4 regions of the Pontibacter actiniarum genome follow, and region 3 is predicted to be linked to each of the others. Evidence: riboswitches for the same ligand, from Rfam matches in the RefSeq annotation. Region 3 holds a riboswitch; each other region holds the start of a gene.
The links. Region 3 has a riboswitch for S-adenosylmethionine ahead of metH (methionine synthase). Riboswitches for the same ligand answer to the same signal wherever they lie in the genome.

Region 1: linked by a shared signal. The riboswitch ahead of CA264_RS02380 (O-acetylhomoserine aminocarboxypropyltransferase/cysteine synthase family protein) and the one ahead of metH (methionine synthase) in region 3 are both predicted to bind S-adenosylmethionine.
Region 2: linked by a shared signal. The riboswitch ahead of CA264_RS02560 (phosphoadenylyl-sulfate reductase) and the one ahead of metH (methionine synthase) in region 3 are both predicted to bind S-adenosylmethionine.
Region 4: linked by a shared signal. The riboswitch ahead of CA264_RS08695 (Na+/H+ antiporter NhaC family protein) and the one ahead of metH (methionine synthase) in region 3 are both predicted to bind S-adenosylmethionine.

The regions. Positions count from the first base shown of each region.
Region 1 covers NZ_CP021235.1:544,185-551,874, forward strand. Annotated here, with positions in the region: gene CA264_RS02365 (DUF6687 family protein) at 1-928, shown strand, start outside; gene xseB (exodeoxyribonuclease VII small subunit) at 1,108-1,371, opposite strand; gene xseA (exodeoxyribonuclease VII large subunit) at 1,364-2,923, opposite strand; SAM riboswitch class I at 3,297-3,406, shown strand; gene CA264_RS02380 (O-acetylhomoserine aminocarboxypropyltransferase/cysteine synthase family protein) at 3,699-5,018, shown strand; gene CA264_RS02385 (homoserine O-acetyltransferase family protein) at 5,026-6,087, shown strand; gene CA264_RS02390 (homoserine dehydrogenase) at 6,068-7,327, shown strand; gene CA264_RS02395 (hypothetical protein) at 7,501-7,690, shown strand, end outside.
Region 2 covers NZ_CP021235.1:591,854-599,543, forward strand. Annotated here, with positions in the region: gene CA264_RS02540 (trans-sulfuration enzyme family protein) at 1-853, shown strand, start outside; gene CA264_RS02545 (OsmC family protein) at 1,001-1,417, shown strand; gene CA264_RS02550 (sulfate adenylyltransferase subunit 1) at 1,755-3,011, opposite strand; gene cysD (sulfate adenylyltransferase subunit CysD) at 3,013-3,921, opposite strand; gene CA264_RS02560 (phosphoadenylyl-sulfate reductase) at 4,038-4,757, opposite strand; SAM riboswitch class I at 5,079-5,182, opposite strand; gene CA264_RS02565 (hypothetical protein) at 5,391-6,110, opposite strand; gene CA264_RS02570 (DUF4153 domain-containing protein) at 6,240-7,484, opposite strand; gene CA264_RS02575 (hypothetical protein) at 7,587-7,690, opposite strand, start outside.
Region 3 covers NZ_CP021235.1:3,913,784-3,921,473, forward strand. Annotated here, with positions in the region: gene metH (methionine synthase) at 1-3,203, opposite strand, end outside; SAM riboswitch class I at 3,274-3,382, opposite strand; gene rpmA (50S ribosomal protein L27) at 4,377-4,646, opposite strand; gene rplU (50S ribosomal protein L21) at 4,718-5,026, opposite strand; gene CA264_RS16850 (ribonucleoside-diphosphate reductase small subunit) at 5,653-6,612, shown strand; gene CA264_RS16855 (ribonucleoside-diphosphate reductase subunit alpha) at 6,989-7,690, shown strand, end outside.
Region 4 covers NZ_CP021235.1:2,007,027-2,014,716, forward strand. Annotated here, with positions in the region: gene CA264_RS08685 (AAA family ATPase) at 1-47, shown strand, start outside; gene CA264_RS08690 (DUF58 domain-containing protein) at 47-1,378, shown strand; gene CA264_RS08695 (Na+/H+ antiporter NhaC family protein) at 1,480-2,820, opposite strand; SAM riboswitch class I at 3,061-3,163, opposite strand; gene CA264_RS08700 (N-acetylmuramoyl-L-alanine amidase) at 3,336-4,256, shown strand; gene CA264_RS08705 (DUF819 family protein) at 4,738-5,997, opposite strand; gene CA264_RS08710 (serine hydrolase domain-containing protein) at 6,274-7,323, shown strand; gene CA264_RS08715 (C40 family peptidase) at 7,400-7,690, opposite strand, start outside.

The DNA.
Region 1 (7,690 bases), 1.4 Mb from region 3:
AGACGATACCAGCGCTGCCATTGTGCTCAATGCGCTGCGCCAGAACCTGCCCGCGCTGGACCTGCCCTATGTTACTGCAAACCATTTCGACATAGACGGTTTTGTGGGGGTGTGGGCCTTGCTGAACCCGGAGCTGGCGCTGGAGCACGAGGAGCTGCTGCGGCAAATGGCCCTGATCGGCGACTTCCGGGAGCTGGACCTGAACCACCCGCTGGCCGGGGAGGCGCTAAAGCTCGTCTGCTGGCTCAACGCAAAGGAGCGGGACCTGTTTTACAGACCCTTTGAGGCGGATGAAATGGAGGAGAAGGAGGCGGCACAGTGTGTCCAGAAGTTTCGGTTCTTCCTGCGGGAGTTCGGCCGCGCGCTGCAAAACCCGGATTGGGAGCAGGGTGCTTGGGAAGACGAAGTGGGCGGCGTGCTGCTCGGTTACCGCGATATGTACAAGCCGGAGACCAAGGTCTCGCGCCACCCGGACATCGGCCTTATCATTATTGAAACGCCACACCCGCTGCACTACTACGCCCTTTACTCCCGCACGCAGGGCTTTGACATGGTGCTCACCTGCTACGAAGGGAACAAGTATGAGCTGGAATATAAGTACACGACCTGGGTTGACATTGCCTCCCGCCCAACGCTGCCGCGCCTGACGATGGCTCCGCTGGCTGCCCGCCTGAACGAACTCGAGACTTCCGGCCGCCGCTGGACGTACGATACCGTGACCGAAACCGGGCCGTTGCTCCGCCTCGACGGAGACAAACTAACCCGCTCCGAGACCTACGCCAACCCGACCGAGCGCGAGATTTTTACTTCGTCTATCCCCGTGGGGGAGCTGAAAGAGGAAGTGGTAAAGTACTACCGCGACGCCTACCAGGGCATTACGCCAAAGTATAACTGGAGCTGGAAAGAGATAAAGGAACTGAACCGGTAGGTGTATCCGGTAGATTAAACTATAAACGGCCTTACGCTGAGAATAATATCAGGGTAAGGCCGCTTTTAATTTCTGGTGCGGAGTGCTTTAGGGAAGTATAAGAGAGCCAGGGAGCCTCTGTAACGGCCATGGTGCCTCCTAGACCAGCACCTCCGGTTACAAGCCGGGGCCGGTGAGGGTTAAAACAAAGTGCCGCTGGCAGACTTACCCTCCTGTGGCTTTGCCGGTGCAGGCGTTTCGCAGTTCTCCTCGTTAAACACCTGGTCGATGGCTTTTTCGGCCTTGCGCAGCTTCTCTTTGCACAGCTTTATGAGCTGCGACGAGCGCTGTACTTTCTGGGTGAGTTCATCCACATCTACGGCGTCATTTTCGATGGCGCGTAAGATCTCCTCTAACTCCTGCGTTGCCTCGCGGTAGGTCATGTCCTTTAATTCCTTATTCATCTGTATCAACATTTACAACCATGCTGTGGAGGGTGCCGTCCTGCATCTTCGTCTCCACCACATCGCCGTCTTTCACGTCTTTTGTACTTTTAATAATCCTGCCGTTTAGGAGCGTCAGCGTGTAGCCGCGCAGGAGCAGTTTTTCGGGGTTGTTTGCCTCAATGCCCATCTCCAGCAGCCTCAGGCGGTGGTGCTCGTTGGTAAGCTTGCCTTTGGCGCCGTACTCCAGCTTATCGCTATACTTCGAAAACAGCAGCTGCTCTTTTTTAAGCTGATCGTTTGCCTCTGTCTCCAGGCAGTGCACCAGGTGGTTCAGCTCGTGCTCTTTCATGTGCAGGTAGCGCTGGCTTTTGCCCTCCACACACACCGAAAGCTCCTGCAGGTACCGTTGCCGCTCGTGCAGCAAGTCTTTTGTGCCGGAGCTGATGTCCTTCTCCATGTCGCTTACCAGGTGCCGTTGCGCCTCCAGGTATGACTTTGGCTTCAGGAGCAGCCCCCGCGACAGGCTTTCGAGCTTGTCTTTCCGGTTTTGCAATTGCTGTTTGGTGATGTTGTTGAAGCGCAGGCTCAGCCGCTCCAGTTTGTCACTGGTGAGTTTGAGCTGCTGTGCGGCAAACATCCGGATGCTGTCGAACATATCCTCCGCACTTTCCTCTGCCTCCCTGAACCTGTCGATCAGGAACCCGGCCACAGCGGTCGGGGTCTTGAGGCGGGTGTTGGCCACCAGGTCGGCAATGCTTTCATCGCGCTCGTGGCCGATGCCCGTTAGCACCGGCAGCGGCGAGTGCCCGATGGCTGCGGCAATTCTGTAGTCATCGAAGCAGCTGAGGTCCGTTTGGGAGCCGCCCCCCCGAATCAGCACAATGGCATCAAACGCATCGCTGTTGCTGCTAATCCGGGCAAAGGCCTGTGCCACCGAGGCAGGGGCCTCGTTGCCCTGCACCGTAGCCGGGAAAAGCGTGGTTTCGAAGTAATAGCCGTAGCTGTTGCCCGCCAGCTGGTGGATGAAGTCCTGGTAGCCGGCCGCCGTGCCCGATGAAATAACGGCTAGCCTCTGCGGCACCAGGGGCAGCTTTAGCTCTTTGTTTGCCTCCAGCAGGCCCTCCGCCTCCAGGCGCTTTAGGGTTTCCTGCCGTTGGCGGGCCAGGTCCCCAATGGTGTAGTTGGGGTCGATGTTGGTGATGTCGAGGCTGAGGCCATAGAGCTCATGGAAACGCACCGTTGCCTGCAGCAGCACCTTTAGCCCTGCCTTTAGCGGCTGTCCTGTTTTCTCTTCGAAATAGCGGCCCAGCATCTGGTAGCGCGAGCCCCAGATGGTAGCGCGCGCCTGTGCCAGCATCTGCCGCGCATCGTCGCCTTTGTCTACCAGCGTGAGGTAGCAGTGGCCCTTGCGCCGGTCTACGTTTACCTGCGCCACCTCTGCCACCACCCAATAGCTGTCCGGGAACGCCACCTCCAGCTCCTCGCGGATCTGCTGGTGCAGCTCATACAGCGAAAGCGGGGCCTGGTGCTCCTCGTACACTACCGTTTGGCGAATATAGATCTGGGACATGGTTCGACAACGTTTCTCTTCTCCTGCACAACCGGCAGAATACCGGCTCCTAAGCCTCGAAGATAGGACTTTTTAGCTAAAACTATTAGTAGCAGTTTCGAGAAAAAAAATCAGGGGCCTTAAAATTTATATATGTAATACTCTATGTTTGAGGTCGGAAGCCTTAGAAACAACGCCTTTTGGGAGCCGTTTTGGGCTGAGTAACCTGCCTCGGGATTTACCAGCTGCGCCTAGCCACTGCACCAAGTATGAATCTTCAAACCAAAGCGCCCGGTTACCACAGGATTTTCAAAAAAGATAAAAAATATTTGGCTTTTTAAAAAAGCGCCCCGTATACTTGCAACATCAAGTCAATACGCCCTTAGCGGATATTGATTTATAAAGAAGCGTGGAGAGACAGGCTCTGTGAAACGCTAGCAACCTAACCACCGGTGTTAAGGTGCTAATTCCTGAGTTCGGCAGGGTGCCGGACGAATATAAATTGATACGGTCATGAACAAGGGAATCAAGCCAACACAGTACGTATTATTACTTTCATCGGCAGCGCCTGAGCTGTCGCAAAACTGCTTTTTAGCTCCTGCTAAAGCTTCTGTCATGTGCACGCCCCTGTGTAGCATGCGCAGCTACTGTTGCTGCTAAACCACTCCGCTTTTCCGTTTTTTAACGCTGGGCCCTGCCGCAGATTTACCTGTAGCCACCGCCCCTCCGTAAGCGCCTTTGCGCCTACCCTAAACACAGCATACACCTACGTTTTATCTAACCTATACCATACGTCATGTCAAAATCACTGCACTTCGAGACACTACAGCTGCACGCCGGCCAGGAGATAGATCCAACCACACAGTCGCGCGCCGTACCCATCTACCAAACCACCTCCTACGCTTTTAAGAACGCCGAGCACGGCGCCAACCTGTTTGCCCTGAAGGAGTTCGGTAACATCTATACCCGTATCATGAACCCCACCACCGATGTGTTTGAAAAGCGCATCGCGGCGCTGGAAGGGGGAGTGGCGGCGGTGGCGGTGGCCTCAGGCCAGGCGGCCCAGTTTATTGCGCTCACCAACATACTGGAGGCCGGCGACAACTTTATCACCACCAGTTACCTCTATGGCGGCACTTACAACCAGTTTAAGGTATCGTTTAAGCGCCTGGGCATTGAGACGCGCTTTGCAGAAACCGATGAGGTGGCGAGCTACGAGAAGCTAATCGACGAAAAGACCAGGGCCATCTATGTTGAAACGATCGGCAACCCGCGCTTCAACATTCCTGACTTTGAGGCTGTTGCCGCTCTTGCCCGCAAGTATGATATTCCGCTGGTGGTGGATAATACCTTCGGGGCCGGCGGCTACCTGTTCCGTCCGTTGGAGCACGGGGCCAATGTGGTGGTTGAGTCTGCTACGAAATGGATCGGCGGGCATGGCACCAGCATCGGCGGTGTGCTAGTGGACGGCGGTAACTTTAACTGGGGCAACGGCAAGTTTAAGCAGTTCTCGGAGCCAAGCGAGGGTTACCACGGCCTTAACTTCTGGGAAGTGTTCGGGGAGGGCAGCCCTTTCGGGAATATCGCCTTTGCCATACGTGCCCGGGTGGAGGGGCTCCGGGATTTCGGTCCGGCACTGAGCCCATTCAACTCCTTCTTGCTGCTGCAGGGGCTGGAGACACTCTCGCTGCGCGTGGACAGGACGGTGCAGAATGCCCTGGCGCTGGCGCAGTGGCTGGAGCGGCAGGAGCTGGTGGAGAGCGTAAACTACCCTGGCCTGGAAAGCAGCCCCTATCATGAGCTGGCGCAGAAGTACCTCAAGCGCGGGTTTGGCGGCGTACTTTCCTTTAAGCTGAAGGGCGACAAGCAGCAGGCGGAGAAATTTGTCAACAGCCTGCAACTGGTAAGCCACCTGGCCAACGTGGGCGATGCCAAAACGTTGATCATCCACCCAGCCTCCACCACGCACCAACAGTTAAGCGATGCCGAGCAGCGAAGCGCCGGCGTAGACCCGACCTTGCTGCGGATATCCGCCGGCATAGAGCACCTCGACGACATTAAAGCAGATTTTGAGCAGGCCTTTGCCAAAGTAGAGGCTGAGCCCGCCATAGCCTAAGTATAAAATGCCAGAACACCACGTTTTTCACCATCAGCAAGAATTCAGGCTGGAGTCCGGGGCTTTGCTCCCTGGTTTCCAGCTGGCCTATACCACGTACGGCACGTTAAACCCGCAAGGCAGCAACGTTGTGTGGGTGTGCCATGCACTTACCGGCAGCGCCGATGTTACCGACTGGTGGGGCGACCTTTTCGGTGAGGGGAGGCTCTACGACCCGCGGGAGTGGTTTGTGGTGTGCGCCAACACGCTGGGCGGCTGCTACGGCTCTACGGGGCCGCTTTCTGTAAACCCCATTACACTGCAGCCATACTTCCATACCTTCCCGCAGTTTACGAACCGGGATGTGGTGCGTGCCTTTGACCTGCTGCGGCAGGAACTGGAGCTGGAGCGGGTGCATACCTTGCTGGGGGGCTCCCTGGGCGGGCAGCAGGCGTTGGAGTGGGCCCTGCTAAAGCCAAATGTGTTTGAGCGCCTGGTGCATGTGGCCAGCAACGCGCGGCACTCTCCGTGGGGTGTGGCCTTTAACGAGAGCCAACGCATGGCTATCCGGCAAGACCCGTCGTGGGGCAACAGCACGCGGGAGGCCGGTAAGGAAGGGCTGAAAACGGCCCGCGCGATCGCTATGCTCTCCTACAGGCACTACAATACGTACCACCTGTCGCAGCAGGAGCCGGGGCACAGCATCACCGATAGCTTCAGGGCCGCCAGCTACCAGGTGTACCAGGGAGAGAAGCTGGCAAACAGGTTTAACGCCTATACCTACTGGTTGCTTTCTAAGGCCATGGATGCACACAATGTGGGCCGCGACAGGGGAGGAGTGGAGAAGGCACTGGCGCAGCTAAGGGCGCGCTGCCTGTTTGTGGGGGTAGACACGGATCTGCTCTTTCCGGTGGAGGAGCAGCGTTTCCTGCATGAGCAGGTGCCGGGCTCGTCTTTCTGCCTCCTTCGCTCAAACTACGGCCACGACGGCTTTCTGGTGGAGGTGGAACAGCTGACGGATGCCATTCAAGATTTTTATCAACAGGAACAAGTAAAACAAGAACTGAACTATGAAAAGCAAGAGCGCTAAACGCATCGGTATATTTGGCTTCGGCTGTGTGGGCCAGGGGCTGCACGATGTGCTACAGGATAACCCGCACCTGGAGGTGGCCAGGATCTGCGTGCGCGACAGAGAAAAGCTGCGCACGCTGCCAAACGACACCTTTACCTATGACCCGCAGGAGCTGCTGCAGGACGAAAGCATAAGCCTTTTTGCCGAGCTGATCAGCGACCCGAAAGAGGCGCTGCAGATTGTGCGCCAGGCATTGGAGGCGGGTAAAACCATTGTGTCTGCCAACAAGAAGATGATCTCCGAGAACCTGCCGGAATTGGTGGCACTGCAGCAGGAGTTTGGGGGCACCTTACTGTATGAGGCGGCTGTTTGCGGCAGCATCCCAATTCTTCGTACGCTGGAGGCCTACTACGGCACCGAACCTTTGCAGGAGGTAAGCGGCATTCTGAACGGTTCTTCAAACTACATTCTGACCAAGCTGGATGCCGAAGGCCTGTCTTACGACGAGGCGCTGGCGCAGGCGCAGGCACTCGGCTTCGCGGAGGCCGACCCAACGCTGGACGTGGGCGGCTACGACGCCCTGCACAAAATCAGCCTGGTGGCCGCCCATGCTTTCGGGGCTGTTATTAAGCCGGAGCAGGTGCTGCGCGCAGGTATACAGCACATCACGAAGCGCGATATCAACCTGGCGCAGGCGCTGGGCGGGCGGTTCAGGCTGGTGGCCTCTGCCAAGGTTAACAAAAACAACAAGCTGGCGCTGCAGGTGCTGCCGACGCTCGTGTTCCCGGACTCTGACCTGTACTATGTGGAGGCGGAGTTTAACGGGGTGCACCTGCAGGCCAAATACGCCGGAGATCAGTTTCTGAAAGGCCGCGGAGCGGGCAGCCACCCGACCGGGTCGGCCGTTTGGGCGGACGTGTCGGCGGCGCTGGCGGGTTACAAGTACAACTACCCGAAGTTCACCTACGACTGCGAGGAGCGGCTGAAGCAGGTGCCGTTGGAGGAAGAGGACGAACTGAAGGTATACCTGCGCACGGCTATGCCGGAGCTGCTGCCCCAACTGCCGTGGCGGGAGCTGACCTCGTTTGGGGTAGATGCCAACGTGGGCCAACTGGTAGGCACCATGCGCCGCAAAGACCTGCTGCTGTACCTGCCGTCTCTGAAGCAAACCACCGCTTTTATTGCGCAGTTGCCTGCACATGTTACGGCAGAACAGGTGGTAAACGCGTCGTGCCAGGTGCTGGAAGAAGTGGCTTAAACCCGGAAAACGAAACCCATACTTTAAGTTGGTGTGCCTTAACTAAATAAATACATAGTCTTATTTGTGTATAGTACTTGTACTATATTTATTTTTATTTACTAAAACCGCAGCTATTATCCAAATCTTACCGTACAAATAATCAAGTAATTGGCGATTTAATTTGTACCGAGATGAAGAAAATATCTATACCCTTACTCACCTTTTTGCTGATGGTCTTTGCCCTTTCCTCCTGCAGACAAGACGAAGCCTCTCCTATAAAAAATGTGAAAGCAGGACCTAAGTTGCTGCGGTCCGAAATTGGCGGTGGAGCCTGTACCAACTATACCTACTTCTACAACAACGAGCAGAAAAGCCTGGGCA
Region 2 (7,690 bases), 1.4 Mb from region 3:
ATTATTTGGGTCTACGCATCAACTGCTGACCAACATCTTTCCGAAGTGGGGGATATCGTATAGCTACGCCGATGCCAGCAAGCCAGAAGAGTGGGAGAACCTGATCACGCCTGCCACCAAGCTTATACTTATCGAAACGCCTTCTAACCCGGGGCTTGAGCTAATTGATATGGAGTGGCTGGGCGAGCTGAAGCGCAAGCGTAACCTGTTGCTTATAGTAGATAATTGCTTTGCCACACCTGTGCTGCAAAACCCCACAGATTTTGGCGCTGACCTGGTGCTGCACTCTGCCACGAAGTATATTGATGGACAAGGGCGTGTGCTTGGAGGAATAGCAGTAGGTACAAAAGAGCTGATTGCGCAGATCCGATACTTTGCCCGCCATACTGGCCCGGCTATGTCGCCGTTCAATGCCTGGGTGCTGTCTAAAAGCCTTGAAACGCTGCAACTCCGGGTAGAGAAGCATTGTGAAAATGCCCTAAAACTGGCAGAAGCTTTAGAAGGCAACCCAGCGCTGGAAAAGGTGAATTATCCGTTTCTGCCATCTTTCCCGCAGTATGAGCTGGCCAAAAAACAAATGCGCCAGGGTGGGGGAATTGTAACCTTAGAAGTGAAAGGAGGCTACGATGCTGCCAAGCGTTTTATTGATAACCTGAAGATGGCCAGTATAAGCGCTAACCTCGGAGACACCAGAACGATTGTGACACACCCAGCCTCAACCACACACTCCAAACTGAAAGAAGAAGAACGTGCAGCCACAGGTATCACCCCTGGCTTGGTACGTGTATCTGTTGGCCTGGAAAGTATAGAGGATATTATCGAAGACGTTACACAAGCATTGGAAGCAGTTTAGAAACCCTACTGCAAGATTTCATCTTGTGGTTATTATAAATAAAGCTTTCAGCTTTCGTAACGAGGCTTTTGCTTTAGCAGATATAAGTATAAACTTACATTTACAATAATGGCTGCTGTAGTTTGCAGCCATACTAGCACATAAAACATGGAAGTTAATTTAACGCGAGTAGATCAAGATTTTCACTTTGCTGCAACAGGTGCATCTGGGGTAGAAATAAACATAGATGGTTCACCGGAAATTGGTGGTCACAATGCAGGTGCCCGTCCTATGGAGCTGCTTTTAATGGGCCTTGGCGGTTGCAGCGCCATCGACATCATCCAGATTCTGAAGAAGAAGCGCCAGCAGATAGATTCCTTTAAAATCAACGTAAAGGCGGAGCGTACTCCAGGTGAGGTGCCTTCGCTTTTCAAAGAGATCCACATACATTTCATACTTGGCGGACCATTGGAAGAAGCTAAAGTACAGCAGGCTATTCAACTATCAATGGACAAGTATTGCTCGGTGGCAGCCATACTTTACAAAACAGCTACTATCAACTACAGCTTTGAGCTGGTAAAGTAGTTTGTCTGAATCAGGATTTGCAGGATGAATAGATGGACAGGATTCGGTAATGTACGTGTGGCATGGCATTGTGCCATTTGTGTATGCTTTCGCCAGTTAGAAGCTAGCTAAATTCATAGCCAAGTATGCCGCAAGTTTAGCGGTAGCGCAACTTGTGGCTTGGTGTGAGGCCAGTTTGTAACTGGCGTTACTCAAGCTTTAATTTCGCCAGTTACAAACTGGCTGCCAGACGTAACCACTAGTTACCGCTTCGCTCAAACTAGCGGCATCTCATAAAACATAAAAGCCGCTGCAAGTATAAACTGCAGCGGCTTTTATGCTTAAAATTACTTTCTACCTAGAACTCTATCTCAGAAACCATACCGGCACCTACAGTGGCAAACGAAGTTTCGTCAACCAATATAAAACCACCGTTTGAACGGTTATCCTCATATTTATCGAGCAGGAGCGGAGAGGCTGTTTTAATCTGCACACGGCAAATATCATTCAGCTGTATCTGGTCTACATCCTCCAGGTGGTCCAGGGTGTTGATGTCAATTTTGTAGTCGATGTTGCGTACCACGCAGCGGGTTTCGGTGGAGTTGTGGCGGAGCAACAGTTTAGCACCTGGTTTCAGGGCTTTGTTGTGCATCCAGCATACGGTGGCCTCAAACTCCTGCGCTACCTCCAGGTTTTCAGCTGCTTTAACTATGATGTCACCACGGCTAATATCTACTTCATCCTCAAGCTGAAGAACAACAGACATAGGGGCAAACGCCTCTTCCAGCACTTTGCCACCTAACTCTACAGACTTAACGGTAGTTGTCTGGCCTGAAGGCTGCACCGTTACTTTATCGCCAGCCTTATAAGTACCGCTTATCACTTTACCAGCATAGCCACGGTAGTCGTGATGCTCTGCCGTGAGTGGGCGAATAACGTATTGTACCGGGAAACGGGAGTCATCTAAGTTGAAATCCTGTGAAACTGGCACCTGCTCCAGGTGCTCCAGCAGACTTGGCCCCTGATACCACGGCATAGTCAGCTCAGAACCCTCTACAATGTTATCGCCTTTCAGGGCGCTAACAGGTATAAAGGTGATGTCTTTGGCGTTCAGCTTCTTGGCAAACTGCTTATAATCAGCTATAATCTGATTATACACCTGCTCGTCATAACCTACCAAGTCCATCTTATTGATGCAGATAACCAAATGCGGAATACCTAGCAGGGAAGAGATAATAGAATGGCGACGCGTCTGCTCCTGTACTCCTTTGCGGGCATCTACAAGTATGATAGACAAGTTTGAGTTGGATGCACCTGTAACCATGTTGCGGGTATACTGAATGTGACCCGGCGCATCGGCAATGATAAACTTACGCTTTTCGGTAGAGAAGTACTTATAAGCTACATCAATGGTGATGCCCTGCTCGCGCTCTGCCTTCAGACCATCCGTTAACAAGGAAAGGTCAACCTGCCCGTCTTCGTTCAGGCGGCCAGAGCTTTCGATGGCTTCCAGTTGGTCGGCAAAAATCTGTTTTGTATCGTACAGCAGGCGACCTATCAGGGTGCTCTTTCCATCGTCTACGCTGCCTGCGGTAATAAATCTTAGTATATCCATCTTAAAAGTATCCTCCTTTTTTGCGGTCTTCCATTGCTGTTTCAGACAGCTTATCATCGATACGGGTCGCGCCACGCTCACTTATTTTAGACTCCAGAATCTCCGCGATTACGCCGTCTATATCATGTGCGATTGACTCTACAGCAGCTGTACAGGTCATATCGCCCACCGTGCGGAAACGTACCTGCTTTCTCACTACCACATCGTCCGGCTCCTGATAAATAAAGTCAGACCATGCCATCAGCTTCCCATCACGCACCAGACACTCGCGCTCGTGAGTATAGTAGATGTTCGGCAGCTCAATACCTTCACGTTTGATGTAGTTCCACACGTCTAGCTCCGTCCAGTTTGAGATCGGGAACACGCGTACGTTTTCACCTTTTGTGATGCGGCCGTTGTAGATGTTCCAAAGCTCCGGGCGCTGACGTTTCGGGTCCCACTGGCCAAACTCGTCACGAACAGAGAAGATACGCTCTTTGGCGCGGGCTTTTTCTTCGTCGCGGCGGGCACCACCAATGCAGGCATCAAAGCCAAACTCTTCGATAGTTTCTAATAGGGTATGTGTTTGCAGCGCATTGCGGCTGGCGTAGCGACCTTTAGGTTCCGATAAACTCTTGCGTTTGATGGTGTCTTCCACGTTGCGCACGATCAGCTTTTCGCCCAGGCGCTCTGCTAATTCATCGCGGTAGCGAATAGCCTCTGGGAAGTTATGGCCGGTATCGATGTGCACCAGCGGGAACGGGAATTTACCCGGTCTAAAGGCTTTCTCAGCCAGGCGTACCAGTGTGATAGAATCTTTGCCGCCCGAAAAGAGCAGGGCTGGCTTTTCAAACTGCCCCGCTACCTCGCGCATAATGTGGATAGCTTCTGCCTCCAACTGGTCGAGGTAATCCAGATATCTCTTTGTCATAATTTGTATTTAATTCTGAATTATGAATGCTGAATTATGAATTGGAGCAAGAAGCCTATGCCTTTTATCCATTCACAAAACACATTCATAATTCATGATTTCTAATTTATAATTAGCTATCGTGCGTGCAAGCCGCATTCTTTTTTGGAGTTGTCTTCCCACCACCAGCGGCCGGCTCTAAAGTCTTCACCTTCAGCGATGGCACGGGTACAAGGGGCGCAGCCTATGCTTACAAAGCCTTTGTCGTGCAGCGGGTTGTATGGGATGTTTAGCGTTTTTACAGCAGCCTTTACATCCTCCAGCGACCAGTCCAGCAATGGGTTATACTTAATCAGTTGGTGGCCTTCGTCCCATTCCAGCAGCTGCAGGTCCTGGCGTGCACCTGATTGATCGGCACGAATACCCGTCACCCAGATGTTCACTCCTTGCAGGGCGCGGTTCAGTGGCTCCACCTTACGGATGTAGCAGCACTGTTTTCTGTCGTCGATGGAGTTGTAGAAGCTCATAGGGCCTTTTTCGTTTACCAACTGCTCTACCGCCTCATGCTTCGGGAAGTATACTTCTATCTTTTTGCCGTAGTGGTTGTTGGTTTTGTGCAGCAGGGTATAGCTCTCGTTAAAGAGGCGACCTGTATCCAGCGTGAACACACGTATCGGCAGGTTATTCTCGAAAATGAAATGCGTAATGACTTGGTCTTCTATACCAAGGCTGGAGGAAAAGGCAATATTGCCATTGAATTCCTGTGCCAGACGCTGCAATCCCTCCTCAGCCGAAAGTCCGGTAAGGGAGGCGCGCAGGCTGTCCAGCTTCGCCAGCAATTCTTGTGATAAATCCATGGGATATACTTTAATCTCTTGAAAACTAAATTGGTAACTGACGTCCCATTCATGGCTATAACTATGCCAATCCACCACAGGAGGAGCAGGCACCGGTATTTCTGCTGTGCTCTAAGAGTGGCAGCAGGCTCCTGCGGGAGCTTTTTTAAAACCGTAATGGGACTGGTGAGAGGAGCTTTAGCAGCTGGAACAACAACAGCAACAACAGATCTGCTTTGCGCGCGCAGTTGTTGGGGCAGAGGCAGCAAGGGCTGTGGCGTAGCCATAACCTGCTGGGGTAAGTGTTGCTGATGTAAGGTTGTAGGTTTGCATTGCTTTATCAATTTATATGCCCCGGCCCGGCCGGGATAGGATTTGGCACCTTACCGTACCGGAGGTTGCCAGAGGGTCGCGGAGCCTAGTCTCTCGCCTCTTCTTTATAAATTTATTACAGACGTTACGTCCATTGGTGATACTCCTACAAAATTACGGCTTTTTCTGAGATGTGTAACCCTTTGTGTAAAATATTGTGAAACAGCGGTGAAGATAAGGGCCACAGGGCAGAAATAACAGGTGCCTGGGTCAGCGGAAGTGGCGTGGTAAAAGCTGTATGAGGGCTGTATTTGCTGCGTTACACTCCCGGGCCGCAGGCGGTCAGGCCGCCAGCTGGGTTACATACTTTACGAGCGAGCGCTTGGCGATGGGCAACAGCGACTGCTCCACCGGAATCGGCAGCTTGGCCACAGCCAAAAACGTAGCCGGGTTGGGCAGCTCCTGGCGCTCTCTTATCAGTTGCACTTTGAGGTGCTCGTGTGTCTGGGCCAGGCTGCGCCGCACTGTTTGCAGGTGCCGCGTGTTAATGCCCCGGTACTTTTCGTAGGTATTCTCAAACACCGTGATGTGGTAGGCATACACCTGCGTTTCCTTGCCGGGGTAAGTGTCCAGAAAGAGGTAGCCCTCGTTGTGGTACATGGGGGTAATACCGACCGGGCTGATCTCCAGGTGGCGCTCCACAAACTCATAGAGTTCTTTGCCTTCCCCCAGCGCCTGGCTGAACAGCGGCGTGGCGTATTGTATGATTTCCTCTATCTGCTCCATCGTTTCGTCGTCCTGCACGATTTTCTCATACACCAGCTCCAGCTTTTCAAAGTCGGCACGGCTGATGCGCTGCGGAAACGACTCGTACACCAGGCGCTTGTGCTCCTTTACCTGTTGCAGGTTGCGGTAGTGCATGATCAGGTCCGAGAAAATAGGGTAGAGGCGCTGCTTGCCAAACTCTGATTTGGCTGCCTGCAGGTAAGCCAGCAGCAGGTACTTTTTATACTCAAAATCCAGAAGCCCTTCGGTGAGCCAGTTGACAGGTAGGGTGTTCATAGGCCATCAACTTAAGTAGTTTGTACTTGTGCTATTAAACGGAAAAGGGGCAGGAGAAGGTTGGGCAGCGGTAAACGATTGGAGCGGCAGCGCCTGCGGTGGGAGCAAAGCACCGGTAGCCCGGCCGGCTTACCTAAAGCCGAACAGCAGCGGGAAGAGAAACACCACAACGACTACCCAGGCACCGTAAACGGGAGCGTACGCAGCAATAGCCCTTCCTACAGCAGCTGTGTCAGCCTTTCTGGTCACGCTTCTGTAGAGGCCAAAGGTTACCAGCAGCAGGTTTGCCAGGATCAGGATGTTGCCTCCCAACACAGCCAGCCTGTTGGGCGTAAAGCCCCACTCCGCTATCCGGAACAGGATGGCAGACAGCGCGATGCTGTTTACAAGTATGGTTACTACTGACAAAAGCAAAAGCACCCAGGCCGCCGTGGTGTTGCGCGCTGCCCTGGAGTTTTCTGCCACCGAAAAGAAAACAATAGCCATTACCCCGATCAGCAGCAAGTTAAAGAGGAGCAGGAACTCGCGGTCGTTGTAGGGGTCTTTGCCGGAGTACACGATGGCGCCCAGGTAAACCACAAGCATGGCCAGCACTAGCGGCCCAAAGATCCTGGCAATAACAGGGGAGACCTTGTTTACCAGCTGCGGGTTGGTCTGCGTCAGGTAAGTGCCCACGATAGGGGCCCCGGCCAGCCCGAAAATGCCGACGTACTGAAAGTATAGCTCCTCAATCTGAAAACCGATCAGCGAGAATAGCCCGATCGTGAGCCCTGTCATTATTCCTCCGGCAATCAGAATAAGCGTCGTCATGACCAGCAGATCGCCGTTGTACCGCAAGTAGTCGAGCCGTTTGTCGTAGCTGTTGAGGTCTTGGCCTGCATAGGCAGCGCCTAAAAGCACCCACAGCAACAGGAGCAGGTGGATGCACGCCAGCAGCAGTGTATCGCTCTCGGTGGATGCAGGAAGGGCGTTTATGTAGATCAGCGAAAGCAACATCACTCCGCCGAGCACGGCAATGCGCTGGGGTGGCAGGTTATTCTTCCAGGCAAAGTAGGCCGCCAGGAGCGGAAGAAAGATAAAGCCTGCGTTTCTAGGGTAAAAGAACGCTTCGCTGACATGGAACAGGGCCGGTATTTTAGCGATAAAGCCTGCCGTTAAAGCCGCAGCCACAACCAGCAACAGTTCTGTGGTGGAGCCCCAGTTAATCTCGTCTGATTCGTACTGTAGCCTTTCGTTCCAGCAATCGGCAAGGGTGTTGCCTTTCAGCTCCGGGTACACCATACTGAAGGCTCGCTTAAAGGGGGCTTTGTTGCTTCTGTACAACTTTTCGAGCTGCCCGGGGTCGTTGAGGTGGATTAAGATCTCTTCTTTCATGGCTGTTTTTTATCTGGAGGAAGAATGCTTTTGATTCTGTGGTGTTTACACAACTTGTAGGTGCCCTAAGGCGATTTCTGCCGCCACAGCAGTACTGGCCGGTCAGTCAATCATGTCTCCAAGGTCACTAACGCCCAGCGTAAACAGGATAAGGATTACGCCCAAGATGACTTTTACCAGGGGCGGTATCGAAAAGCCGAGTCTGT
Region 3 (7,690 bases):
GCTGACACCACAAAGCCACCGATATAGTCCTGCACACCTGTTTCCTTTGGGGCGATAAAGTCAGAGAAAGCCATGTTCGGCACACCCTGTCCTTTTTTGCCCTGCTGGCGCAAGGTATGAAACTCCGTCAGCTCGTTTTCACGTGAATCATCGGCGTATACTTCTATCGTATCATCTGCCTCCACATTGGCAGGGTAAAAGCCAACTACGGCACGCGCCTCCAGCAACTGGTTGTCTACAATCTCCTGCAGCATCTGCTGCGCATCAGCAAACAGCTTGCGGGCCTCCGTTCCCAGTTCTGCATCATCCAGAATTTTCGGGTATTGGCGCTTCAGCTCCCAGGTATGGAAGAATGGTGTCCAGTCGATGAACGGCACAATCTCCGACAGCGGATAGTTTGTGTATACTTTGTTGCCCAGGAAGCTTGGCTTGGTTGGCCGTGTGGCTGCCCAGTCTACTTTATACTTATTGGCACGGGCTTCCCCTATACTTGCAAAGGCGCGGTCTTTGGTTCTGTTCAGGTGGTCTTCACGCAGCTTTTCATACTCTGCTTTTATCTCTGCAATATAGTTTTCGCGGTCGCTGCCTAACAAGCTGCTCACTACCGTTACGCTTCGTGAGGCATCGTGCACGTGCACAACTGGCCCGCTATACTGCGGCGCAATTTTCACGGCTGTATGCACACGCGAGGTAGTAGCGCCACCAATCAGCAACGGAATCTTCATGCCTCTGCGCTCCATCTCCTGTGCCACATATACCATCTCATCCAGCGAAGGCGTAATCAAACCGCTCAGGCCAATGATATCTACCTGCTGTGCTTCGGCCTCAGCCAAGATCTTATCCAGCGACACCATCACGCCAAGGTCTATCACCTCATAGTTATTACAGGCCAGCACCACGCCCACAATGTTCTTACCGATATCATGTACATCACCTTTCACAGTAGCCATCAAAATAGTGCCTGCTGTTGATTTGGATGTGTCTGAAGCCAGCTTCTCCGCCTCCATGAACGGCAGCAGGTAGGCCACAGACTTTTTCATTACACGGGCACTCTTCACCACCTGCGGCAAAAACATCTTACCTGCACCGAATAAGTCACCTACCACCGTCATACCGGCCATCAGTGGCCCCTCTATTACCTCAAGCGTTTTAGTGGCTTTCTGGCGGGCTTCCTCCGTGTCTTCTTCTATGAACTCTACAATACCTTTTACCAGGGCATGCTTCAGGCGTTCTTCTACTGGTGCCTCACGCCAGCTATTATCTGCCTGCGCGGCGCCCTTACCCTTTCCTTTTATTGTTTCGGCATAGGTAACCAGCTTTTCCGTAGCATCTGGGTGGCGGTTAAAGATAACGTCTTCAATCAGGTCGCGAAGCTCTGTTGGAATCTCGCTGTACACGCCCATCATACCTGCGTTCACAATGCCCATATCCATACCCGCCTGCACGGCATAGTATAAGAACACGGTGTGCATGGCCTCACGCACCACATCATTGCCACGGAACGAAAACGAAAGGTTACTTACACCACCACTTACCAGCGCATGCGGCAGGTTCGCCTTGATCCATTTTATCGTTTCGATATAGTCTACCGCATAGTTGTTATGCTCTTCTATACCTGTGGCTATGGCCAATATGTTAGGGTCGAAGATGATATCCTGTGGCGGGAAGCCAACTTCATCCACTAAAATGCGGTAAGATTTTTCGCAGATTTCTATTCTACGCTCAAAGGTATCCGCCTGGCCCTGCTCATCAAATGCCATCACAACAACGGCTGCACCATACTGGCGCACCTTGCGAGCCACCTTTTTAAAGTTCTCTTCGCCTTCTTTTAAGCTGATGGAGTTTACGATGCTCTTGCCCTGCACACACTTCAAACCTGCCTCAATCACACTCCATTTAGAGGAGTCGATCATGATTGGCAACTTTGAAATGTCGGGTTCAGAAGCGATAAGGTTCAGGAAGTTGGTCATGGCCTGCTCTGAGTCAAGCATGCCTTCGTCCATGTTTACATCGATAATCTGGGCACCACCTTCTACCTGCTGCTGCGCCACCGATAAGGCTTCCTCAAACTTTTCTTCTACAATAAGGCGGGCAAATTTCTTAGAGCCGGTTACATTGGTGCGTTCGCCAACATTTACAAAAAGGCTTTCAGGGTAAATGGTGAGGGGCTCGAGGCCGCTGTAGCGAGGGAGAGGAGCTACCGGGGTGGGAACGTGCGGTTTATACTTCTGCACTAAGTCGGAGATTACTTTGGTGTGTACGGGCGTAGTGCCACAACAACCACCCAGTATGTTCACCAGCCCTTCCTTTAGATATTCCTCTACAATCTCGCCCATTTGCTGCGCGGTTTCGTCGTAGCCGCCAAAGGCGTTTGGCAAACCAGCATTTGGGTAGGCACTAATGTAGCAGTCGGAGATACGGGATAGTTCTTTAATGTGCGTCTTGAGCTGACGCGCACCTAAAGCACAGTTAAAGCCAATGCTAAGTATAGGTGCATGCGAGATGGAGTTCCAGAAGGCTTCTACTGTCTGGCCAGACAAGGTACGGCCGCTGGCATCTGTGATCGTACCCGACACCATGATCGGCAGCGCTTTGCCACCATCCTGCACGTACTGGTCTATTGCGAAAAGCGCAGCCTTACAGTTCAGCGTATCAAATACTGTTTCTACCAATAGCAGGTTAGAGCCACCATCCACCAGGCCACGCACCTGCTCACAGTATGCCTCCACTAGTTGATCAAAAGTGATGGCGCGGTAACCAGGGTTGTTTACATCCGGGGAAAGCGAAGCGGTACGGTTGGTAGGGCCAATGGCACCGGCCACAAAACGCGGTTTACCCGGTACTTTTGCTTCTATCTCATCTGCTGCCTCACGTGCTAACCTTGCCGACTCATAGTTTAGCTCATATACTATGTGTTCCAGGTGGTAATCGGCCATGGCGATGCTGGTGCCGCTAAAGGTATTGGTTTCGATGATATCGGCACCAGCCTCTAAATATTCTGCATGTATGGCTTTGATAACGTCTGGGCGGGTAATAGAAAGCAGGTCGTTGTTGCCTTTCAGATCGCTGGCATGGTCTTGAAAGCGTTCGCCACGGAAGTCTGCTTCCTGTAACTGGTAACGCTGAATCATGGTGCCCATAGCACCATCCAGCACTAGCACACGCTCTTGCAGCAGTTTATGTATCGGATGTAATTTTGTCATTTCGGTGTCTTTCTTCTCTTCAGTCTTCTACGAGGCTTATCAAGAAGGACACCTATGGGAGGCAGGATCGCTCTTATCTTCCCTGGCAGCAGTTGCTCCAGGAGGGAGTTAGCACCAAGCTTTATACATGGTTGCTAAGACGTCGTCGGGCCCTATCCCTCAGTCTTTCTTGATAAGTGTAAGCAAAGTAAAGGTATATCCGTGGGAAAAAGAAATTTAGTTGCCTGAAATGTAGGCGATTTGTCTGAGCTGGCGTGGTTCTGTTTACCCACGGCTCCAGTTGGAAGCTTTTCCTCTGCTATCCTTTTGCTATCCTTCGGTCGCCATGCCTGCGGAACCGGAACAACTCTCATTAGAGAACCACTATTCCCAAGGCTGGTATGCTGCTGCCATCATTCAAGTATAATGTTGTTGTTTGGCTGATGCTGGGGTGCAAGTATAAATTTCATAGCGAGCGTCATCGCGCGGACAGGTCGCGAACTGTCCCTACAAAGTTTTGCAGGAGCTCCGTCAGCTTTGGCTACCAAAAACATTTTCAGCCTTTCCGGTGGCGAGCGCGAGCGAGGCAGCCCGAGACACGAGTAAGAGGGCCCCTATACCCGACAGGAAAAGCACCCGGCACGACGCGGAAAGACGGGCCCTCGCGGGCATGAGCGCTCTAAAGTATAAAGTGAAACAGTAGGTGTTTGGGAACTGGAGGGTGAACGGGAACTACAAAGAACAGCTTGGCTGAAGTTATAATTAGCAGATGCTATGCAAGTATAACTCTGTAGCTTTTAAAGCACGAGTTGCAAACTCGCGCTAGCAGGGTGGAAGTATAAATACAGCTAGCAGGGGCAGTTAGAGGCACAAGCGGACGCTTGCGCCAGAGAAGCAGTTTTGTAGTTCAGCTGTAAGTATGGCTTTGCAAGCCAGTCGAGTTACAAACTCGACATTATAGTAGGACACGAGTTACAAACTCGCGCCAGCGGAGGCTAGCGGAGGCTAGCGCAGGAAGAAAAGTAAGGCCAAGCCGGCGAGGCGAAAAGGCAGCTATGGACAAGGTATAGCCTAAAGCTCTGGATGCACAAAAGCAACCTGCCCATACTCAGCTAGAACACACTCCACAAGTATAAAAACAAAAGAGGGATGCCTTTGGAGCATCCCTCTTTCAGTATCAATAAAACCTAAAAATTAAGCTTCCGCCTCTACTTTAGGAATTACAGAAACGTAAGAACGGTTTTTCTTACCTTTTCTGAATGATACAACACCGTCAACCAGAGCAAACAGGGTGTGGTCTTTACCAATACCTACGTTTGTGCTTGGGTGGTGCGCAGTACCTCTTTGTCTTACAATGATGTTACCTGCGATGATGTCCTGGCCACCGTAAATCTTAACACCTAGTCGTTTAGAATGCGATTCGCGGCCGTTGTTAGAACTACCAGCTCCTTTTTTGTGTGCCATCTTTTTAACTATTTAACTCAGGTTAGCGAACTAAGCCTGAAAGGATTCAACGATTAATTTCTTCTTACTGCTTAACCAATGCTCTCGATAAGAACTTTAGTATAGTTCTGACGATGTCCTCTCGACTTTCTATACCCTTTTCTTCTCTTCTTCTTGAAGACATGAACTTTGTCAGCTCTGAACTCACCCAGGATTTTACCAGTTACCTTGATACCATCCACGAAAGGGGCGCCAACAGTGATGTTGCCGTTATCATCTGTAAGAAGAACATTGGCGAACTCAACGGCGTCACCTTCTTTGCCGGAAAGCTTGTTAGCGTAGATGAACTTACCGCTCTCTACTTTGGTCTGTTGACCTGCGATTTCTACAATTGCGTACATCAGCTTCAATGTATGTTTAAAGTTTAGTCCGCAAAAGTACGGCAACTAATTGATAATTGCAACGCCTTGTGCGTGAAAAAGTTCAGCGCCAACCCCATCTTTTACACACCTCTGTGGAAAACTGTGTTGATATCTAATCGCCAACTTTCAGCGCCTGTTTAAAACCCTCACAAACAACTACACCCCAGAACCTTACAGCAGAAGTGCCGCAGCCACCTTTTCCACAAATTACACATTTGCCCGTCGCCCGTTACACGCATTTCACCCCGTCAAGCCCTTCTTTCTGCTTTTTGCAGCGCTTCGTGTGTAAAACTCCCTTACCTTTGCACGGTGGCGCTTCACCAACCACCACACCTTTGCCATAATATTTAAATCTAAATATATAATGGAAAATGAATGTTGAAAACAGTGTGCATTAGCCCGAAAAACGGCCTAGAATAGCCGCCAGGAGGATGTGCATAAATTGAACAACTTTCACCCATGAAATCGAGTTCATTTCTATATATTTGAAGTCAGAATATTTACGGGCCAGCTGTTCGGGCAAGGCCAAAACATTCTTAGATATGGTTGGTTTTGAGTGCGCAGGCACACCCTAAACCCTATTAATTATTAAAACTTACGTGATTATGGAGCCAATACTGCAAGAGAACCCAAACCGCTTTGTGCTGTTCCCGATTCAGAACAATGAGGTATGGCAGATGTATAAGCAGGCAGAAGCCAGCTTCTGGACTGCCGAGGAGATCGACCTGGGCCAGGACCTGAAAGACTGGGAGAACCTGAACGACGGCGAGCGCCATTTCATCAGCCACGTGCTGGCTTTCTTCGCTGCCTCTGACGGCATCGTGAACGAAAACCTGGCCGTGAACTTCATGAACGAGGTGCAGATACCGGAGGCACGCTGCTTCTATGGTTTCCAGATCATGATGGAGAACATCCACTCCGAAACATACTCGCTCCTGATCGACACTTATATAAAGAAGCAGAGCGAAAAAGACCACCTGTTCAACGCCCTTGAAACCGTTCCGGCTGTGGGCCGCAAAGGGGAGTGGGCCCTTAAGTGGATCGAGAGCGAGAACTTCGCCGAGCGCCTGATTGCTTTCGCTGCGGTAGAAGGGATTTTCTTCTCCGGCTCTTTCTGCTCTATCTTCTGGCTGAAGAAGCGCGGTTTGATGCCGGGCCTTACCTTCTCCAACGAGCTGATCTCCAGAGACGAAGGCCTGCACTGCGACTTTGCCTGCCTGCTGTACTCTATGCTGAACAACAAGCTGAGCGAGGAGCGTGTGCAGGAGATTATCCGCGACGCGGTAAGTATTGAGCAGGAGTTTGTAACCGACGCCCTGCCGGTAGACCTGATCGGCATGAACTCCAAGCTCATGAGCCAGTACATTGAGTTTGTGGCCGACCGCCTGCTGGTTGCGCTGGGATGCAAGAAGATCTACAACTCAACCAACCCATTCGACTTTATGGAGATGATCTCGCTGCAGGGCAAGACCAACTTCTTTGAGAAGCGTGTGGGCGAGTACCAGAAAGCCGGCGTGATGGGCGACAAAGATAAAAACGTGTTCAGCCTGGACGAAGACTTTTAAGATTAGGGATTACTTAGTAAGTTTAGGTGGCCAAAGGGAGAAAGCACTTTTCGCACCTCCCACCTAAACTTACACCATTACCTTTACAAACCTCACCGGGCGCCCGAGGGGCTACAGCAGCGACCGTAACAGCAGCCCGGCCAAGCAAAGTTGGCATCACCGCCACCTGGATAGGGAAATCTCATCCCTGCTATATAGTAAAAGCATTGGCTTTACCCAGTAACCGTTTGTACTACAACGGCTTATACTTTTGTACGCGTATGAGCTTGAGTGTACGCTTACCCGATGAACACCCGCCTGCTGCGTCGGCAGAGGCTTACCTATATATTCTATAATTAAGAACCCGAGGCCTTTAACCTCGCTAATTGTATACGCTATGTTAGTAGTTAAACGAGACGGCAGACGCGAGTCCGTCAAATTCGACAAAATCACCGCACGCATCGAGAAGCTGTGCTATGGCCTCCACATGGACTATGTATCGCCGATTGAGGTGGCCAAGAAGGTGATCGACGGTATTTATGACGGCGTAACGACCGTAGAGCTGGACAACCTGGCGGCTGAGACAGCCGCCTCGCTGACGACGAAGCACCCGGACTACGCAGTGCTTGCCGCGCGTGTGGCCATTTCTAACCTGCACAAGGTTACGAGCAAATCGTTCTCCAACACCATGAAGCGCCTCTATACCTACGAGGACCCAAAAACTGGTGAGAACGCCTCGCTTATCGCCAAGGATGTGTATGAGATCATCAGGAAGCACGCCGCCCTGCTCGACTCTACCATCATCTACGACCGCGACTACAACTACGACTACTTCGGTTACAAGACACTGGAGCGCTCTTACCTGCTTCGCCTGGACGGCAAGATTGTGGAGCGCCCGCAGCATATGTTAATGCGCGTGGCCGTGGGTATACACAAGGAAGACATTGAATCTGCCATCGAGACGTATAATCTCATGTCTGAGAAGTGGTTTACCCACGCCACGCCAACATTATTCAACGCCGGCACGCCTAAGCCACAGCTGTCGTCGTGCTTCCTGCTCACCATGAAGGACGATAGCATCCCGGGCATTTACGATACC
Region 4 (7,690 bases), 1.9 Mb from region 3:
ATGAGGTCATCAAACAGATCGTTCAGAAAATAGAGGTACCGCGCTAGTGGCTTTTATCCGCAGTTTATACTTTACAAACCGCCTGTACCTGAACCTGGCTGCGCTGGTGTGCCTTTTTGTGGTGGCGTTTTTTGTGCCGGTGCTACTGGTGGTTGCCAAGGTCGGCACTGCGGTTTTGCTGCTGCTCACCCTCGTGGACCTGCTCATGCTCTACAGCAACAAAGCCGGGATGCATGCCAGCCGCTCCATGCAGGAGAAGCTCTCCAACGGCAGCGATAACGAAATACACCTGTACCTCGAGAACAGGTATAGCTTTGCGGTGCGCACGGAGGTGATTGACGAGCTGCCCTTCCAGTTCCAGAAGCGCGACACGCTGTTTCAGGCACAGATCCCGAAGGGCCGCACGCACATTATCCTGTATACTTTGCGGCCAACCAAACGGGGCAGCTACAGCTTCGGCGCGATCAACGTGTTTGCGATGGGCCCGCTGCGGCTTGTGAAGCGGCGCTACAGGTTCGCGCAGGACCAGGAGGTGCCGGTGTACCCATCTTTTGTGCAGATGCGGCAGTACGAGCTGATGGCCGTATCCAACAGGCTCCATGAGGTGGGGGTAAAAAAAGTGCGCCGCATGGGCCACAGCTCCGAGTTTGAGCAAGTACGCCCCTACGTCGCCGGCGACGACCAGCGGACGATCAACTGGAAAGCCACGGCGCGCAAAGCCGACCTAATGGTGAACAGCTACCAGGATGAGAAGTCGCAGCAGGTATACTGCCTGATCGACAAGGGACGGGTGATGCAGATGCCCTTCGAGGAACTCACCCTGCTGGACTACGCCATCAACGCCTCTCTCGTTATCTCCAACATCGCCCTCAAAAAGCAGGACAAGGCCGGCGTCATCACCTTCTCCGACAAGATCAGCAACATACTCCCGGCACAGCGCAAAGAAAACCAGTTGCGCCGTATTCTGGAGTTGCTCTACAACCAGAAAACCCTCTACCAGGAAACAGACTACGAGCGCCTCTACACCACGGTGCGCCACTCCCTGAAACAGCGAAGCCTGCTCCTGCTGTTCACCAACTTTGAAACCCTCAACGGTGCAGAACGCCAGCTCCCATACCTCCGCGCCCTGGCCCGGCACCACCTGCTGGTGGTCATCTTCTTTGAAAACACCGAGCTGCATGAGGTGCTGCGCCGGCCTGCCACCAACACAGCGCAAGTATACACCAAGGCCATCGCGCAGAAGTTCAGCTATGATAAGCGAAAAGTGGTAAAGGTACTGCGCCAGCACGGCATCCACACCATCCTCACCCCACCCCAGGACCTGACGGTGAACACCATCAACAAATACCTGGAGCTAAAAGCACGGGGCCTGATCTGATAAAAAAAGGGAGACAAAGCTTGTCTCCCTTTTTTGGTAAGGTTAGTAAAGTTAGAATAGTTGCGGATGTATTTAAGGTGAGAGTAATGCGTGTTTATGCGTTATGCCGCCACAGCGGGCGCAGCGGCAGGCTGCCTGGCCAAAAACCTGTCCACGAGTGGTGTGTAGATAGCCACCAAACTGAACAGCAGTAACAGGTACAGATACCAGGCGGAGGCCCAGAGGTCCAGGAAGCTCAGCTGCCCCTCGGTAAAGCTGAGCAGGATCAGGATCTGCGCGCCGTACGGCAACAGGCCCTGCACCACGCACGAAGCGATGTCAAGCAGCGCTGCGGTTTTGCGCTTATCGATGCTGTATTTCCGGCTCACCTCCTTCACCACTTGCCCCGTGACCACAATAGAGACCGTGTTGTTGGCGATGGCCGTATTGGTGCCGCCTACCAGCGCCAGTATGCCTGTTTGCGCAGAGCGGAAACCGCGGGTGGCTTTGCTCACGCGCTGCAGCAGGAAGGCAATTCCGCCTGCCTCGTTCACCATCTGAGCCAGGCCGCCTGTGAGCATGGAAAGCAGGAAAATCTCGATCATGCCTGTAAAGCCTTCGTACACGCTGCGGCCGAACGACAGCACCTCCAGGTGCCCCGTTGCCAACCCAACCGCCCCGGACGCCAGGGTGCCGACCGTCAGCACAACGAACACGTTCACACCGGACACGGCCAGCACAATCACAAGCTGGTAAGGCGCTATTTGCCAGAAAGAAGCGGCGTGCAGCTCAGGCAGCAGGTTTTCCGGCGTTCCGGCCGTGTTCCAGCCTGTAAACAGCAGCAACCCTATGGTTACCAAGGCCGCCGGGCCTGCAATCAAAATATTTACCCTGAACTTATCGCGCATGCTGCACTCCTGGGTTTGCGTGGCGGCAATCGTGGTGTCGGAGATAAACGAGAGGTTATCGCCGAACATCGCGCCGCCCAGCAAGGCTCCCAAAAGCAAGGGCAGCGACGTATGGCTTTGCTCTGCCAGCCCTACCGCAATCGGGCCCAGCGCCACAATGGCACCGACCGAAGTTCCTGTCGCCGTGGAAAGGAAAGCCGCCAGCAGAAACACGCCCAGCGCCAGGTACTGCACCGGCAGCACGCTGAGGCCCAGGTTAACGGTGGCGTCTACCCCGCCCACGGCCTTTGTTACCGTGGCAAACGCGCCTGCCAGCAAGTAGATCAGGCACATGGTAACGATCTTGGAGTCGCCGCAGCCCCGGATAAGCGCCGCCACTTTCGCCTCCGTAGAACCACGAAGTATAAAAAAGGCCGAAACAATGCCCAGCAAAACGGCCACAGGCGCAGGAAGTGCATAAAAATCATTTAAAAGGATGCCTGCCCCCAGGAAGGTAAGCACAAACACCAGGAAAGGCACAAGGGCCCATCCCCCTGTTTTCTGAATATGTTGCATGTATAGATGAAAGCGAAAGGCAGGAGCAGGTACCAAGTACTTGCAGCAGCCACGCCCGGTTAATGAAAAGAATGTACAGTTAGTTTTATCCCCTGCAGAAAAGCGACGGGGTGCGGTTCAGTGACCGAAGAAAAGGCTTACCCTCAACAGCAGTAACAACAGTAGCAGGCGCGCACAGGCGTTGCGGTAAAGGCACGGAAAAGAATAGCGGAAAGCTGGTGTAACAGGTGCATGAGGTTAAATTTATAGGTCCCAAACTGGGCAGGTGTTAGCACCTTTACGGCCGCGGCCGTGGTTGCTAGAGGTTCGCTGAGCCTGCTCTCTCCCCTCTTCTTTATAAATCTTGCATAAAGATGCCACAAAGGTAAAAGCAGCCGCGCGACAAAATCAAACCTTTTCGGAAACTTCTAAGAACATTTATATTCCAGTACGGCTATTATTCAGTGTCTAAACTTGCATCTGTGCCGAAAATCCGGCAAGTTTAATGTTCTGAAAAATCACCCAAAACAACCAATATGAAGTATACCGCTACTGCTTTTTTTGCCCTGCTGCTGGCGAGCGCCAGCTTTACCGCCTGTACCAAAAACCCTTATGCCAGCACCAACAAAGCGCACAAGAAACAGCTGAAGACCTACGCCAGGCAGCTCCGCACAGTTCCGGCCACTATCCCAGGCGAGGAGCGCCTGCAGCAGGGGGATTACTGGGTGGGCACCACCAACTTCAGCATGCGGCGCCCTAACTTCGTGGTAATTCACCACACGGCGCAGAACTCCACCGACCACACGCTCAAGACGTTTACGATGCCGAAGACCCAGGTGAGCGCGCACTATGTGATCGGCCGCGACGGCAAAGTATACCACATGCTGAACGACAACCTGCGCGCCTGGCACGGGGGCAACAGCCGCTGGGGCAACGACCGGGACCTGAACTCCTCCTCCATCGGCATTGAGCTGGACAACAACGGGCTGGAGCCTTTTTCGGAGGAGCAGATCAACAGCCTGCTGGACGTACTTGCCATGCTGAAGGAGACGCACGGCATCCCGGCCGCCAACTTCATAGGCCACTCTGACATTGCCCCGACGCGCAAGAACGACCCGAACCGCACCTTCCCGTGGAAGAAACTGGCGGATGCCGGGTACGGCCTGTGGTACGACGAGGGGGTGGTGGAGAAGTACCTGCAGCCGGCCGCGCCGATCACGGTTCTCGACAGCACCGGCACAAAACCTGCGCTTATACTGCAGCCGACCGACTCTGTTTCCACCATTCCTCCTCACTTTAACCCCAAGGACGCGCTCCGCATCATTGGCTACGATACCCGCGACATGCCAGCCGCCATCAAGGCGTTTAAGCTGCACTTTATCCAACACGAGGTAGACACGGTGCTGACGGCAAAAGACAAAATCGTACTTTACAACCTGTACCAAAAGTATTTGTAGCAGTTACTTCTTGAAACTAACACAAGCTGTGATGTGCAATTTGAAGCTTCCTAACGGTTGATTGAAGCGCACGCTTATCTCTCTACCCCTTTCAAAGGGGGCTTGGCAGAAGCTCCGTCAGCCGTGGCTATTGGAAATGATCCCAGTCTTTCCGTTGAGCGCCTTGTAGCTTTCCGGTGCCGCGCGAGCGGCAGCCGTTAGGCAGGAAAGATACACAGCGCGATGCGGGAAGACGAGGCCCCGCGGCCGGGAGCGCACCAAAGCTAGAAGTGAAACTTAGCAGAAGCGAACCTGAAGGATGAACAACAGCCAGAAAGTATAGCTCATTCCAAGTAGCAGAAAGCAGCGGCAGTTAGCGCAAAAAAAAATTGCACACACCAAGAGAATTTATCATACTCATCCACAGAAGCTCCAAAACAAACCGGCCCCGGCAGAAGATAACGATCTCCTGGCGGGGCCGATTCATGTAAGCTATACTTGCCTAGGCCAGCATGTTCCATACATACTGCAGCATCAGCCCGCAGAGGTAAGCGCCATAGGTGCCCACGGCATACCCGAGCACGGCCAGCAGCACGCCCACCGGCGCCAGAAACTTGTTGAAGGCCACCGCCACGATTGGTGCAGAGGCTGCCCCGCCGATGTTGGCCTGGCTGCCCACCGCCACATAGAAAAAAGGTGCCCGGATAATACGCGCCACCACCAGCATAATGATGATGTGGAAGATGATCCAGAGCGCCCCCACCAGGAACAGCTTCGGGTTATCCAGCACAGCGGCCAGGTCCATGCTCATGCCGATGGTGGCCACCAGGAAGTACAGGAAAACGGTGCCGAAGCGCGAGGCGCCATAGCTCTCCAGCTCACTGGCTTTGGTAAACGAAAGCACCAGCCCGGCCGTGGTGGCAAGGATCACCAGCCAGAAAAAGCCGCTGGTGATAGAGTAGGTTTCCAGCGCCGGGAAGTTCTCGGCAAAGTACGGCGCAATGATATCGGCCAGGAAATGCGACAGCCCTGTAAAGCCAAACGCAACCCCCAGCACGATCATGGTGGTAGTGGCGGTAGGGATAACGCGCTTGCCCGCCTGCAGGCCCTCCAGGCGCTCCTCCAGCTCCCTGATCGGGCGACTATCGGCGTTCAGCAGCTTGTCGATCTTCTCCGGCTTCTGCGACCAGTACAGCAGGAAGCCCATCCACACGTTGGCCACCAGCACGTCTACCGCAATCATCTGCCCAAAGGCTTCCTTGCTCGCACCGAAAACCTCCAGCATGGCCGCCTGGTTTGCGCCGCCGCCTATCCAGCTTCCGGAGATCGTGGACAGGCCTTTCCATACTTCATCGGTCCCGGTGTACAGCACATCCGGAAAGGCAGAGCCGACCAGGAACAGCGCCAGCGGGCCGCCCAGCATCACCCCTACCGTACCGGCAAAGAACATGATCACCGCTTTGCTGCCCAGCATGCGCAGCGACTTAAAGTCGATGCTGAGGGTGAGCAGGATAAGCGAGGCAGGCAGAAAGAAGCGCGAGGCCACAAAGTACAGCTGCGAGGTTTCGCCTGAGATGATGTTAAACGTGTTGAGCAGGGCCGGCAGGAAGTAGCACAGCAGCACCGACGGCACTACCTTGTAAAACTTAAGCCAAAAGCGGTTGGAACTGGCGGAGGTTTGAAAGACGATAGCCAGGATGACGAGCAGGATGCCCAGCACCACGGCCTCATTCGTAATCAGCGGAGCGCTAGATTCGGTCATGGGTTGGTTTAGTGTTAGTCGTTAAGGGTGAATGTTTCGCTCTGAGCCGGTTGCAGCCTCACTCGGATCACCTGTTCGGGGCCGGGACGCTACCGGTCAGAAGCTTTAAAGTTAGAACTACAAACGCCCATTGCCAACACCTGCGGCCGATTTAAGGCAAATTTTGTTCGGCAGGAAGCGTTCCGGTGCAAAAGAGCAGGCGCAACAGCTGGTTTCTTCTCCCGCTTTCCTATTTTTGGCACGTTAAGCAAGTATAAAACAGTACAACCCAGCGCCATGCCCACACTCCAGGAAAGCCTTGACCGTTTACTACACAGCAACTACCGCAACAACAGCCCCGGTGCAGCCGTGCTGGTGGCTAAAGCAGGCGAGCCACTGTACCAGGGCAGCGCGGGCCTGGCCGATGTTGGCTCCGGCGCCGACCTCACCCCTTCCACAAACTTCCGGATGGCCTCCGTGTCGAAGCAGTTTACGGCGATGTGTGTGCACCTGCTTTCCCAGAAAAATGCCTTGCATCTAACAGACAGCCTCTGTGCATACTTCCCGGAGCTGGCACACTTTGCCGAAGCAACGCTGAACCACCTGCTGAACCACACCTCCGGGCTGCCGGACTTCGAAGAGCACCTACCTGCCAGCCAGGTAATACAACTGACCGATGAGGACGTACTGCAGCTTACGGCAGCACAGCAGCGCCTTCTCTTCTCCCCCGGCACGCAATACCGCTACAGCAACACAGCCTATGTGCTGCTGGGCCTTTTAGTGGAGCGTGTTTCCGGCATGGCCTACGCTGAGTTCCTGCAGGAGCACATTTTCCGGCCGCTGCATATGCACAACTCCCGGCTGTACCACCCAGCTGCCGATATTCCCCACCGGGCGATGGGTTATGCGTTTAGTGAAAGTGGCGAGCTTGTACTTTCGGACCAGGGTATCGGAACCGCCACCCGCGGGGATGGCTGCATTTACATCTCCCTCTCCGATTACCAGAAGTGGCATAAGGCTCTCTCGGGCAATACTGTATTTAACATAACAATCACACCAAACACCAATCCAAGCGTTATCGACCGTACGCAGGGCTGGCATTACCACATGGGCTGGTTCTTTGCCGAGGTAGGCAATGGCACCCGCGAGTTCTTCCACAGCGGCGATACCTCGGGCTTCACCAACCTCGTGATTCGGCTACCGCAGCGTGAGGTATTGATCGCCTGCTTCTCCAACATCGCCGACAACTGGGCTTTTCTGGGTGAGTTATTAGATGCGTTAGCGCAGTTTCCGGAGCTATGCCTTGGTTCGCCCCTGGTAAGGCACCTGCAACAGCTGACGCGTTAACCGCTGAACGCCTACGGGAGAAACAAAAAAAGAGGCGCCTCCCGACGCCTCTTCAAAGTATAAAATCTTGTTTTTCTTATTGATACAGGTTGGTCTCACGAAGATCGACCACGGCATCCTCCGGAGTAACGCGCTTGGCGCGAAGGAAACGCTTCAGCTCCGACTCATCAAAGTTCGCAGCGCTTGGGTTCATACTGCTGATGCGCACACGGCCCGCAGAGTGAATAAACTCCTGATCGCCGCCGATCCACATCCCCACATGCACCACCCGCTCAGACTTGTCGTCGGTGGCCGGCACCCCGAAGAACAGCAGATCGCCTGGCTGCATGTTATCCCAGCCGTTGGAGGTATCAACTAACTCCCCGAT